DNA from 4 places in the Robertmurraya sp. GLU-23 genome. Region 4 is predicted to be linked to each of the others. Evidence: riboswitches for the same ligand, from Rfam matches in the RefSeq annotation. Region 4 holds a riboswitch; each other region holds the start of a gene.
What was found. A riboswitch is a leader RNA that binds a small molecule or an ion and turns the genes downstream of it on or off. The one in region 4 is predicted to bind cobalamin.

Region 1: it holds a riboswitch for cobalamin, as region 4 does, so the genes downstream of both, cbiB (adenosylcobinamide-phosphate synthase CbiB) here and ACVBAX_RS09485 ((2Fe-2S) ferredoxin domain-containing protein) in region 4, are expected to answer to the same signal.
Region 2: it holds a riboswitch for cobalamin, as region 4 does, so the genes downstream of both, ACVBAX_RS14225 (ribonucleoside-diphosphate reductase subunit alpha) here and ACVBAX_RS09485 ((2Fe-2S) ferredoxin domain-containing protein) in region 4, are expected to answer to the same signal.
Region 3: it holds a riboswitch for cobalamin, as region 4 does, so the genes downstream of both, ACVBAX_RS22000 (helical backbone metal receptor) here and ACVBAX_RS09485 ((2Fe-2S) ferredoxin domain-containing protein) in region 4, are expected to answer to the same signal.

What each region holds. Positions count from the first base shown of each region.
Region 1 covers NZ_JBRKCV010000013.1:88,322-91,439, reverse strand. The annotation lists gene ACVBAX_RS18450 (class D sortase) at 1-564, shown strand, start outside; cobalamin riboswitch at 699-885, shown strand; gene cbiB (adenosylcobinamide-phosphate synthase CbiB) at 1,087-2,052, shown strand; gene cobD (threonine-phosphate decarboxylase CobD) at 2,027-3,106, shown strand; gene ACVBAX_RS18435 (bifunctional adenosylcobinamide kinase/adenosylcobinamide-phosphate guanylyltransferase) at 3,085-3,118, shown strand, end outside.
Region 2 covers NZ_JBRKCV010000008.1:65,503-68,620, reverse strand. The annotation lists gene ACVBAX_RS14230 (DHA2 family efflux MFS transporter permease subunit) at 1-843, shown strand, start outside; cobalamin riboswitch at 1,353-1,550, shown strand; gene ACVBAX_RS14225 (ribonucleoside-diphosphate reductase subunit alpha) at 1,690-3,118, shown strand, end outside.
Region 3 covers NZ_JBRKCV010000020.1:30,243-33,360, reverse strand. The annotation lists gene ACVBAX_RS22010 (aminotransferase class V-fold PLP-dependent enzyme) at 1-115, opposite strand, end outside; gene ACVBAX_RS22005 (glycerol-3-phosphate acyltransferase) at 323-880, opposite strand; cobalamin riboswitch at 1,127-1,314, shown strand; gene ACVBAX_RS22000 (helical backbone metal receptor) at 1,458-2,435, shown strand; gene ACVBAX_RS21995 (FecCD family ABC transporter permease) at 2,398-3,118, shown strand, end outside.
Region 4 covers NZ_JBRKCV010000004.1:74,543-77,660, forward strand. The annotation lists gene ACVBAX_RS09480 (multidrug effflux MFS transporter) at 1-841, shown strand, start outside; cobalamin riboswitch at 1,005-1,197, shown strand; cobalamin riboswitch at 1,337-1,524, shown strand; gene ACVBAX_RS09485 ((2Fe-2S) ferredoxin domain-containing protein) at 1,637-2,020, shown strand; gene ACVBAX_RS09490 (HoxN/HupN/NixA family nickel/cobalt transporter) at 2,024-2,737, shown strand; gene cobJ (precorrin-3B C(17)-methyltransferase) at 2,738-3,118, shown strand, end outside.

The DNA of each region.
Region 1 (3,118 bases), on a different contig from region 4:
AGAAAATGGATCGGAAATGTACTGTTAGCATCAGGGGTATTTGTTTTAGCTTACGTAGGTTTGCAGCATGGATACCAGTTCTATCTTGAGAAAAAGATACTTTCCGAAACAATCGACACAGCGGAGGCACTTTTGCCTTCTGGTGTTGTAACTAATCAAAAGAGTGTGTTGAACGACATGAGGCTCGTTATTCCAAAGCTTTCACTCGATATTCCCGTACTAGAAGGGGCAACAAAGGATAATCTCCGGGTTGCTGTCACTCATCTAGAAGGAACGGGACGAGTTGGGGTAGAGGGGGAAAACAGTGTAATCCTTGGACATCGCTCGTTTGTCACTGGAGAGTTCTTTAGTGAGCTTGATAAGCTAAAAGAAGGGGATACATTTTCAATCACCTCCTCATCTATTCAGTTTGAGTATGAGGTGATCGAACAAAAAATCATTGAACCCTCCGATCTTAGTGTTCTTTCTGCAACACCGGACGAGTCACTTGTTACGCTCATCACCTGTCACCCAAGGTACTCAAGCAAGCAGCGACTCGTCGTTATTGCCAAGCAAAAAGGATAGAAAAGTCAGAGTATGGTAGAAAGAAATTTCTATCATACACTGGCTTTTTATTCATTTGTTACAACAATTAAATTAATGTAATAGATTACCTTGTCATTCCCTGTTTACAAGATTAGTATTAGAATATGAAAAATATATATTGTGCAAGAATAGGCGTACTTCTTTTTTAGAAGTCTAGGGAAGTTGGTGAAAGTCCAACGCGGTCCCGCCACTGTATATGGGAGCATACTGTAAAAACCACTGTGCAATAAAGAAATGCATGGGAAGGTACAGAAAGCAATGACCATGAGCCAGGAAACCTGACTATCTCTTGACACCGTGTACCTACGAGGATAGGTGGTGTGGTCGGTTTCTTACATAAGGAAGAAGCTTATTCCAACATCTCCATTTCTATGTGGAGATGTTTTTTTATGCAAAAGTGGGCCAGTTTCATCCTCCGTAAGCTGGTGTTGCTACGCAACTAAGGCTTTCTTCGGGTGGAAACTGTCCAACTTGTTAAATATTTATGAAGGAGGGTTTATCATGTTTCTTCAACATTTATTCGCAATGACGATTGCTTATTTTATTGATTTACTTCTCGGTGATCCCATCGATTGGCCACATCCGGTGAAGTGGATCGGAACACTGATTTATAAGCTCGAGAAAAAGTGGAATAAAGGAACGCGGAAAAAATGGAACGGAATCGCTATGGTAGTTACGCTTCTCTTGCTCGTCGTGGGGATTACGATCCTAATTACGATGTTAGCTTATCAAGTTCATTTTATGGTCGGAATTATGGTTGAAGCGGTGATCATTTGGACGACGATTGCACAAAAAAGCTTAAAGGAAGCAGCGATGACGGTGTATGGTCCGTTAAAAAAGGGAGATCTAGTGGAAGCTCGTCACAAGCTATCGTATATCGTTGGTCGTGACACGGATCAACTTGATGAACAGGGTGTGGTTCGCGCGACAATTGAAACGGTCGCAGAAAACACAAGTGACGGAGTAACAGCTCCACTTTTTTGGGCGTTACTCGGTGGGGCGCCCTTTGCGATGTTATACCGGGCAGTGAATACTTGTGATTCCATGGTTGGTTATAAAAATGAAAAATATATGGAGTTTGGCTGGGCATCGGCAAAGCTTGATGATTGGTTAAATCTGATTCCAAGTCGCCTAACCTCTATCTGCATGTTGTTCAGTAATAAGCCAGTTCAATCGACTGTTAAAGAGTCAGCTAAAATTGTTCTCCGTGATGCCAAAAAACATCCGAGTCCAAACAGTGGATGGGGAGAAGCAGCCGTAGCTGCCTTACTTGGGATTCAGCTTGGAGGCATCAACTTTTACAAAGGCATTCGCTCCGATCGAGCCAAAATGGGAGAACCCTATTTTCCTGTTACTGGAGAGCATATTTTACAAACCAATGGTATTTTAACTCGAACAGTACTCACATTTTTACTTTTATTATGGATTGGAGGGATGATCGTTGAAGTGGCCTACGCACGGATCTAATCCACAATTTTTATATAAAGCACTTCATCTTGACATGCCTGAATCAGTGATTGATTTTAGTGCCAATATTAACCCGCTCGGCCCACCAGCCATAGTAAAAGACAGGTGGAATGAGCTGTACTCGCTTGTATCTGATTATCCCGATCCAACGGCAGAAAGGCTCACAGGTTTGCTTGCAAAGAAAGAAAGCGTAAGAAAAGAGCAAATCTTAGTGGGGAACGGAGGGGCGGAGCTTATTTCTTTGGTCGGACGACTGCTCTCTGGTAAAAAAGCGCTTATCGTACAACCAGCCTTTTCCGAATACGAAGAAGCATGCCGAGTGAATCAATGTGAAGTACGCTATCACCTGATGGATGTTGACAGCTGGGAATTACGTTTAGATGAATTACTAGTGAACTTACGTGAAGTAGACGCTGTATTTCTGTGCAATCCAAACAATCCAACGGGAATGTTTTTTCCGAAACTAACGATTGAGATTCTTGCCCGTGAATGTGCTAAATATGAAACCATGCTTATTGTCGATGAAGCCTTTTACGACTTTGTGTCAGAGTACGAATCAACCGTTTCCTGCCTTCAATCCTGCGAGAACATGATCATTCTTCGTTCGATGACAAAAATGTTCAGCATTCCAGGGATACGACTTGGGTACATCATTGCAAATGAAGCAATGCTTTCAAAGCTTAGGTCTAATAAACCGCACTGGAGTGTTAATGCGATAGCCATGAAGGTGGGGGAATGGTGTTTGTCAGAAGAAGACTATGTAAAACAAACCATTCATCTAATAAAAAATGAACGGGAAAGGCTTATGTCTTTTTATCGTGAAAATGAGTTTTTTTACTCCCCTTCATACGTAAACTTTTATTTATTAAAAGATGACAAAATCCGCGATCAATTTCCCTTTTTCCTTTTTTTAATGAAAAAGGGGATAATTCCACGGCATACAATGAATTTTCCTGGACTAGACGGAAAATGCCTGCGACTGGCAATTAAGGGGCCGACCGAGCATGAAAGGTTATTAGAGGTGATGAAGGAATGGCGGAAGCTGGACAGCTGATTTTTATCAGTG
Region 2 (3,118 bases), on a different contig from region 4:
ATTGCAGTCGGTTTCATTTCGCTAGTAACTTTTATTTTAAAACAAATAAAGCAAGACAATCCGTTGTTAAACTTTAAAGTGTTTAAATACCCCATGTTTGCCTTGTCATCTTCTATATCCATGGTAACAAACATGGCATTATTCTCAGGAATGATCCTTATTCCCATTTATGTTCAAACGATTCGTGGAATTTCTCCACTAGACGCAGGGTTAATGCTCCTACCAGGTGCCATCGCCATGGCGATTATGTCTCCTATTACCGGGAGACTGTTTGATAAATTTGGTGGGCGAGTATTGGCGCTAATTGGTTTAGGAATCACGGTAATCACCACGTATGAGTTTAGTCAGTTAACGGTAGACTTAAGCTATACGCACTTAGTCATCCTTTACACAGTTCGAATGGTTGGGATGTCATTTGTTATGATGCCTGTTTCAACAAACGGATTAAATCAACTTCCGACGCGTTTCTATCCACATGGTACGGCAATGAACAATACGTTAAACCAAGTGGCTGGGGCAATCGGCACCGCATTACTAGTTACGGTTATGTCCAATCGTACAGAAACACACGCCAAAGAATTGGCTGACGAAGCGATGAAGACAGCAGCTGGTCAAGGAGCAGGAGCCGCACAGCCAACTGCTGAAATGATCGCTCAAATGAAAGAGCAGATTATGATGAAGGCGATGCTCGAAGGAATTAATGATGCATTCCTTGTAGCTACAGGGATTTCAATTGTCGCCTTCATCCTTGCATTCTTTATCAAACGCGCCACACAAGCAGAGGATCCAATCGAAGGAAAAGAAGTGTCAAAGGTTGTACCGGCAAAGCTAGCTGAAAATTAATGCTCGTATCTGAAGGGACCCTCGAAATTGAGGGTCTTTTTATAGCAAGTAAAGTGTTAGAATCGCAAATAAATTTTTCGAAGCGCAAATAAAATCCCGGAATCGCAAATAAATTTTTCGAAGCGCAAATAAAATCCCGGAATCGCAAATAAATTTTTCGAATCGCAAATAAAATCTCAGAATCGCAAATAAATTTTTCGTATCGCAAATAAAATCCAAAACTACTAATAGAAATCTACTAATCCTCCTAAAAAAGCACCAAAATCCATTCAGAAATGCCCTTTCATCCCTTAGTTTCCACTCATTTATTGCAAAAAGAATCGAAACAGTGCGGAAAAAATCAATCTCTTCAAATCCATTCCGAGATTCCGCCTGCCCCTAAAGTCAACAACAATATTTTACCAAAATTAAGATTTTATACTTGCGTATCTACTAAACTACCGTTACTATTAAGTTTGTATTAAATCTAGATATGGATATACATAAGTAAAAATTCAACTATATATTGTGTTGTTGCCTTAAGATAAGATGCCGTACGGCTTAATAGGGAATCTGGTGAAAGACCAGAACTGCCCCCGCAACTGTAAATGCTGACAAAATGAACAAGCCACTGTGAAGATTGCTTACGAGATGTAGGTGCCTAAATGGGAAGGGTTCAAAGTAGAGTGAAGCATAAGTCAGGAGACCTATCTTACTTAAGATGTTTCAACTTCTTCGGGGATTTGGGAAGATGAAACGATGGCGACAGAAGACAAAAAGTATTTTTGCCTGTTTGTCTTTTGCTGAAATCGTTTCATCCGCTCAAGGAACCACTTGAGCGGATTTTTATTTTCAGGAGGGACGATCATGACAGTAGTAGATGTACATGAAGATTATAAATCGGTGTTAAGAGCGATTGAAGAGTGTTCTTCAACTTATCAATTAGACGCCACTGAGATGACAAAAATGGTAAATGAATTAGAGGCAGCAAAAAAAGAAGTGAGCCAACAAGCTTTATTTTATTCTTTAAATAAAATCGCGATGGACCAGCCAGATTGGACATTTGTTGCCGCGCGCATATACTTAACCGAATTATACAAGAAAGCTTCGCAAAATCGAAACTACGATTCATCACATACATATGGGAACTTTTACAATTTGCTAGAAACGTTAACAGAGAAAGGGATCTACTCTCCTAAACTGCTGCAAATGTATACAGAGGAAGAAATTAAAGAATTAGCGGACACAATCAGTCCTGAACGAGATAAGCTTTTCAACTATATTGGTCTGTTTTTGTTTGCTGATCGTTACCTTGCAAGAGATCATGATAGAAATGTATATGAGTTACCGCAAGAAAGATTCATGGTTATTGCGATGACCATTATGATGAACGAATCGAAAACCAAAAGACTAGAGTTAGTAAAAGAAGCCTACTGGGCCCTTAGTCATTTATATATGACGGTAGCCACACCAACATTATCAAATGCAGGCAAGAACTTTGGTCAGCTGTCCTCTTGTTTTATCGACACAGTGGATGATTCGCTTGACGGCATTTATTTGAACAATTGGGATATTGCTCGCTTAAGTAAAGAAGGCGGTGGCATCGGGATTTATTACGGAAAGGTTCGTGCGCTAGGTTCCGATATCAAGAGGTTTAAAGGAATGTCCTCTGGAGTCGTACCTTGGATCCGCTTGATTAATGATACAGCCGTAAGTGTTGATCAATTAGGTCAAAGACAAGGGGCGGTTGCCATTTACTTAGATATATTCCATAAAGACGTGATGAATGGCTTTCTTGAACTAAAGACCAATAATGGGGATGAGAGAAGAAAGGCTCATGACATTTTCACAGGAGTTACCATCCCTGATTTATTTATGGAAAAACTTCAAGAGAAAGATGAAAACGGCAGAAGTATTGGAGAATGGCATACATTCTGTCCGCACCAAGTGAAGCAGCTGATGGGCTGGAAGGATGAGAGCGGGAACCCGCTTGGGCTTGAGGATTTTTATGATGAAAAAGATCGAAAGTATTTTACAGAAAAATACGAAGAAGCGGTGAATCAACCACTCTTACCAAGAAAAACCTACCGTGCGATGGATATTATGGCCCGAATAATGGTTGCTCAGTTAGAAACAGGTACACCTTACATGTTCTATCGAGATGAGGTGAATCGTCAAAATCCAAACAAGCGTGCAGAAGGAAGAACCTCTATCTACTGCAGTAATTTATGTACAGAAATCGCCCAAAACATGTCGAGTACAACGATTGTAAAAGAATACAAGGACGAAGATGGCA
Region 3 (3,118 bases), on a different contig from region 4:
TCTCTGTATCAGACTTTGGATGTTGTGGGATCTCTTCGACAAAGGTACGATAATTTAGTTTGTGTATTTGCTCCATTTCTTCTTCGCTTCTTGCAATCTTAAAAAGCAAGCCCATTTGGTTTCCCCCTATACTCTTTCTTTTATATTGGCTGTTTTCGTAAAGTTTGTTGTTTTGGAAAAATCCCAGAAGCCGGATTTTTCCCCGCATAACGCTGAGTTTATTGGTCTATTTGGAGAGTAGCTCTTTTCTAAGGAGGATAAAATCCTGATTGGCTGCTGAAACATATAGTTTAATTCTGACAAAGTGTATAGCAACAATGTTTTAGAAAAGAGCCTTTATATTTGTTCGATGAGCAAAAAGAATCGTGATTATTGTGAGTACGATTATTCCGACGGATGTGTATGTATAAGTTTCAATAAAGAAATAGATCGGAAGAATGCATAGGCTTAGTAGACCAGACATAGTAAAGCTGCGGAACAAGGGATATGTGAGGCCGAAGCTTACGAGAATGACAATGGTTACGGTCGGTTCAAAAGCAATGATTCCTCCGAGAAAACTAGAGATCCCTTTTCCTCCCTTAAAGGAAAGGGTGATGGGCCAAATATGTCCTATAAGCACCAATAGGAATCCAACTAATTGAATCTCCTCTGAAAAGCCTAGCATTCTGCCAAGAAGGATAACCGCCGCTCCTTTAGACGCGTCTCCTAAAAAGGTAGCGACAAAGGCCGTCTTATTTAAACTTCGCCCGATATTACGAGCACCTACGTTTCCACTACCTACCTCCCGAATATCAATCTTTCCAAACAGTCTTCCAATAATGTATCCAAACATGATGCATCCAATAAAGTAGGAAACGAAGAAATAAACCACTACTACCATAGAACATGACCTCCGCGCTCTGTTGTATATATTCCATATTATGCTAAGCAAAACCTCTTCACAATAAGAAGTTACTGTCCACCCCAGACGGACAAAACAACCCCAAGTGTCCACGAGCGGTGACAGACACCCTCCGTGGACATTTTGGCCATTTTGTCCACGAAGGGTGTCTGTCACCTTTTTGTTAAAAAGGGGTTGCGTTTTTGGGGTTTTGTTGGTGTATAATCAGACGTAGCAGAAAATTTCATAATTCGACTAGTAGTAGGTGTCTTCATAACTGAAGACTTAAAAAGGAAGTTGGTGAAATTCCAACGCGGTCCCGCCACTGTAAATGGGAGCAAGCTGCAAGTAATGCCACTGTACGTGAACGTATGGGAAGGTTGCAGCAAGCAATGACCATAAGCCAGGAGACTCGCCTATTGCTATGCACCGAATTTCCTACGAGGATAGGAGTGGTGTGGCAGACTGTTACCTATTATTTTATTTCCAATTAGTGTAAAACGTCTATCATACCAGCATCTTCCTGCCTCTGTAGGAAGATGCTTTTTATTTTGTACATATCACAGGGGGAAAGAACATGCGTCAAAAATTTTACGCACTATTTGCATTACTCGTACTATCACTAGGAATTCTTGCTGGTTGTGGGAGCACAACTGAAAACACAGAAGAAAACCAAAACACAGAAGGTCAAACGGAACAAAGTGAACAACAAGCCGCCTTCCCACTTACACTTACAGATGCTTTAGACAATAAAGTGGTAATAGAAGAAGAGCCAAAGACCATTGTTTCATTAATTCCAAGTAACACAGAAATCGTGTATGAGTTAGGTCTAGGTGAGAAAGTAGTTGGTCTCTCTGATTATGACAACTACCCAGAAGAAACGGCTAAAGTTGAAAAAGTCGGCGGCATGGAATTTAATGTGGAAAAAATTGTTTCATTAAATCCTGATATCGTCTTAGCACATGAATCTTCCGCTTTATCTGCAGAAGCGGGGCTTACTCAATTAAAAGATGCTGGAATCACCGTGTTTGTTGTGAACGACGCAGTGAATTTTGAGGAAGTGTACGAAACCATTAACCTCATCGGACAAATGACCGGAACAACAGAAGAAGCAGAAGCATTAACAACTGATATGAAAACCAAGCTTGAAGAAATTAAGGAAAAAGCGGCAACTGTTACTGAAAAGAAAAATGTATTTGTAGAAGTTTCACCAGCACCAGACATTTACACACCAGGGAAAAACACGTTCATGGATATTATGCTTCAAGTGATCAATGCAGAAAATGCAGCAGGAGATCTAGATGGCTGGGCGAGCATCGACCAAGAATCGATTGTTGAGAGAAATCCAGACGTGATCATCACTACGTACGGCTACTATTCAGAAGATCCTGTAGGTCAAGTAACTTCTAGAGAAGGCTGGACGGATGTGACTGCCGTGAAAAATAAGCAGGTTGTAGATGTTCATTCCGATCTTGTCACACGACCAGGGCCAAGGCTCGTTGAAGGGGTAGAGGAACTTGCAAAAGCCGTATATCCGGAAGTATTTAATAACTAATCGAATAGCAGCCTACTTAATGGGTGCCTCGTTTCTCCTATTGGCTATAGTACTAGGCATCTCACTAGGAACCGTGAAAGTTCCAGTTTTAAGTACGATTCAAATATTACTTTCACAACTTTTTCCGTTTGTTTCACTAGATGGAATTGACCAAATGCATGTCAACATTGTTTCGAATATTCGCCTGCCAAGAGTCATCTTAGCAGGACTTGTTGGAGCGGCTCTAGCTATTGCTGGAGCTGCCTTTCAAGGTTTACTCAGAAATCCACTGGCAGACCCTTATACATTAGGAGTTTCCTCGGGTGCTTCAGTTGGAGCAGTTGTTACATTGTTTTTTCAACTGTCCCTTCCAGTCATTGGGGCATTTACCCTTCCTGTTCTCAGTATTTTGTTCTCTTTTATCACTATTTTCCTCGTTTTAGGTTTTGCACAAAAAATAGAGCGATCGATGCGGGTGGAGACGATTATCTTAACAGGAATCATTTTTAGTTCCTTTCTCGGTGCCCTTATCTCATTAATGATTGCCTTAACAGGTGAGGAGTTGCGTCAAATTATTGGTTGGCTACTAGGAAGCGTTTCCATGAGAGGGTGGGTATACATAAAAATTATTCTCCCATTCTTCCTTATAGGATCAGCTATCTTAATTTTTAACGGTAAAGAATTAAATGCGATGTCGTTTGGAG
Region 4 (3,118 bases):
AGAATTAACGAAGTTTTTTGCGTTATTAACATTAGTAAGTAATCTAGGTCCTATTATCGCTCCTGTTGCAGGTGGTGCAATTCTAGCCTTTACAAATTGGACGGGAGTGTTTGTCGTTTTAAGTGTTGTCGGTCTAGTTTTATTTTTCACGGTCATTTCCAAGCTGGAAGAATCACTACCAGCGGAGAAGCGTGTACCAAGTAATATTGGGCAAACATTTAGAAACTTTGGAACTTTATTAAAAGATCGTCAGTTTACGGGATATGCCTTCACACAAGGATTTATTGTTGCTGGGATCTTTGCTTATGTATCTGGTACACCGTTTGTTTATCAAAATATATATGGTGTTTCTCCTCAAGTATTTAGTTTATTATTCGGATTGAACGGAATTGGCTTGATTCTTGGAAGCCAGGCAGTAGGGAAGTTCGTAGACGTGGTATCGGAAAAGACATTTTTAGTCATAGGTCTGACCATTTCAAATGTATCAGGTGCCATTCTTCTTGTGGCGTTATTACTAAAGGCTCCATTAATTATGGTTGTTATTCCTATCTTCTTCCTCGTTGCATCGATCGGGATTATTGGAACCACATCGTTTTCTCTTGCTATGGAGTCACAAGGCCATATTGCTGGTAGTGCATCGGCCTTATTAGGATTATTACCATTTATCCTAGGCTCTATCTCTTCACCACTTGTAGGGATTGCAGGTGAGAATTCTGCCATACCGATGGGCTCCATTATCTTTGGTGCTAGCTTTTTAGCTTTTCTATCATATTTACTTTTGGTACGAAAGGCTTCCGTTGTAAAACCATCTATCGAAGAACCTAGTAAAATCTCAATATAATATATAGACGCTATCCAAATAGGGTAGTGTCTTTTCTTTTTTAAACATCTAATGGTGGGCATTCTTGTAAAATTGGTTACAGTAGTAAATCTGTCATGTTTGTGATATTAGTAGTTGAAAAATAAGAACGTTTCATCTAATATAGAATCTAGCTTAATTGAATAGTTTTCCAGAAAGTTAAGATGCCAAGATGGCTTAATAGGGAATCTGGTTAAAATCCAGAGCTGTACCCGCAACTGTATGTGTGGACGAAATAAGAAATCCACTGTGTGCATACCTGATTCGTATGGATATGGGAAGGTCTTAAAGTAGGAAGAAGCACAAGTCAGGAAACCTGTCTTACTTTTAAACGTTTCAGTTTCTCCGGGAATAGAGAAGGTGTTTCGATGGTGAGAATAGACTCTGTTATTCTATTTGTCTTTTCGTGCTTTCGTTTCATCCGCTCATTCCCTTTGAGCGGATTTTTTTATGGAAATCATTCATTGGGTTGATAACTTCATAGTTTACTTGATAGGTGCAAAAGAAAAAACTTTTGCTTAAAAGGGAAGCACGGTGAAAAGCCGTCGCGGTACCCGCCACTGTATTGGGGAGCTTTGTTACAAATAGTCACTGAGTAAAATCGGGAAGACGTAACAAAAGCAAGGAACCAGAGCCAGGAGACCTGCCTATAAAGTGTGTCACATACCTACGGGACTATAGGTAGATGTGTAGAAAGATCTACATTCCGTATGTTCTTATGCACCTCTATTTGTAGGGGTGCTTTTTTATTACAAAAAATGTAAGGGAGTGGAAAACATGACAACATGGAATTTAAAGGGGACAAAGCATCACATCTTGATTTGCAATGGAAGTAGTTGCATGAGAAAAGGGGGAGAAGAAGTAACGCAAGCGATTCGTGATGAAATTAAGCAGTTGGAGTTGGACGACAAGATTCATACAACAAGAACGAGATGCAATGGTAGATGCAAGGATGCTTGTGTCACCATCGTTTATCCAGAAGGCATCTGGTATAAGGCACTTACAGAGGACACGGGACGAGAAATCGTACGGAGTCATCTCGCTCAAGGAAAGATACTAGAAGAATCTGTTATTTATACATACGACCAGGAAGGCATCGTAGCACCTGAAAACTCAGATAGTATTGAGGGAATCTCGAAAAATGTGAAAGAAGAGGTATGACCTATGGAATTTATCATGTTTGCTCTGCTTGCTGTGTTTATTGGCATGAGGCATGGAATCGACGGAGATCATGTAGCAGCAATTGCCGACATGGTTGGAAGTGAGCAGCGAAAGAAGAAACAGCTTACTCTTGGTGTGATGTATGCCATTGGACACGGCATGATTGTGATGGTTATTGGAGTGCTATTTATTTATATTGGTTTACAACTTCCGGATGCAACTAAGAAAGTACTAGAAATGCTCGTTAGCTTCACCCTTATTTTGCTTGGAATGTTTATTATTTGGTCCATTTTTAAACAAAAGAAAGAATACGAGTATAAAAGTCGACTCAGAATTGTTGTTGAGTTTTTCCATAACATGGCTACTAAGGTGAAATCGGGAACAAAAACCAATCAACTTTCACCTACGAAACTTGGTGGCATTGGTGCGTTTATTATTGGCATTCTTCACGGCATTGGTGTGGAAAGTCCGACTCAGATCGCGATAATTTCTAATGCAATGGGGCTTGATAATATAACCGTTGCCCTTATTCAACTGACTCTATTTGTTATTGGTCTACTCATCGCTACAATCGGAATTACGTTTTGTCTTTCATGGGGATTTATGAAAGCTAGAGTGAAAGACAAGTTGTTTATATTATTAGGTTCGGTAACAGGAGCCTATAGCTTAGTACTCGGAATTTTTATGATGGTGGAATTAGTGAAAGGAGGAGCGTAATTGAAAGGAAAGCTATTAGTCATTGGGTTTGGGCCAGGAAGCGAGGAGCATATAACGGACCGAGCAAAAAAAGCTCTTCAAGAAAGCGATATGATCATCGGTTACAAAACATATGTGGAACTGATTGAAGGGTTACTCGACGGACAAGAAATCATCAGCACTGGAATGACAGAAGAAGTAAGTCGAGCACAAGAGGCAGTGAGACAAGCAGAGCTCGGGAAAAAAGTGGCCGTGATCTCTAGTGGAGATGCGGGTGTTTACGGAATGGCTGGCCTTGTGTACGAAGTGTTGGTGGAAAAAGAATGGAAAAAGGACACAGGTGTTGAGGTTGAAGTAATCCCAGGAATCTCTGCTATCAACTCATGTGCTTCCCTATTGGGA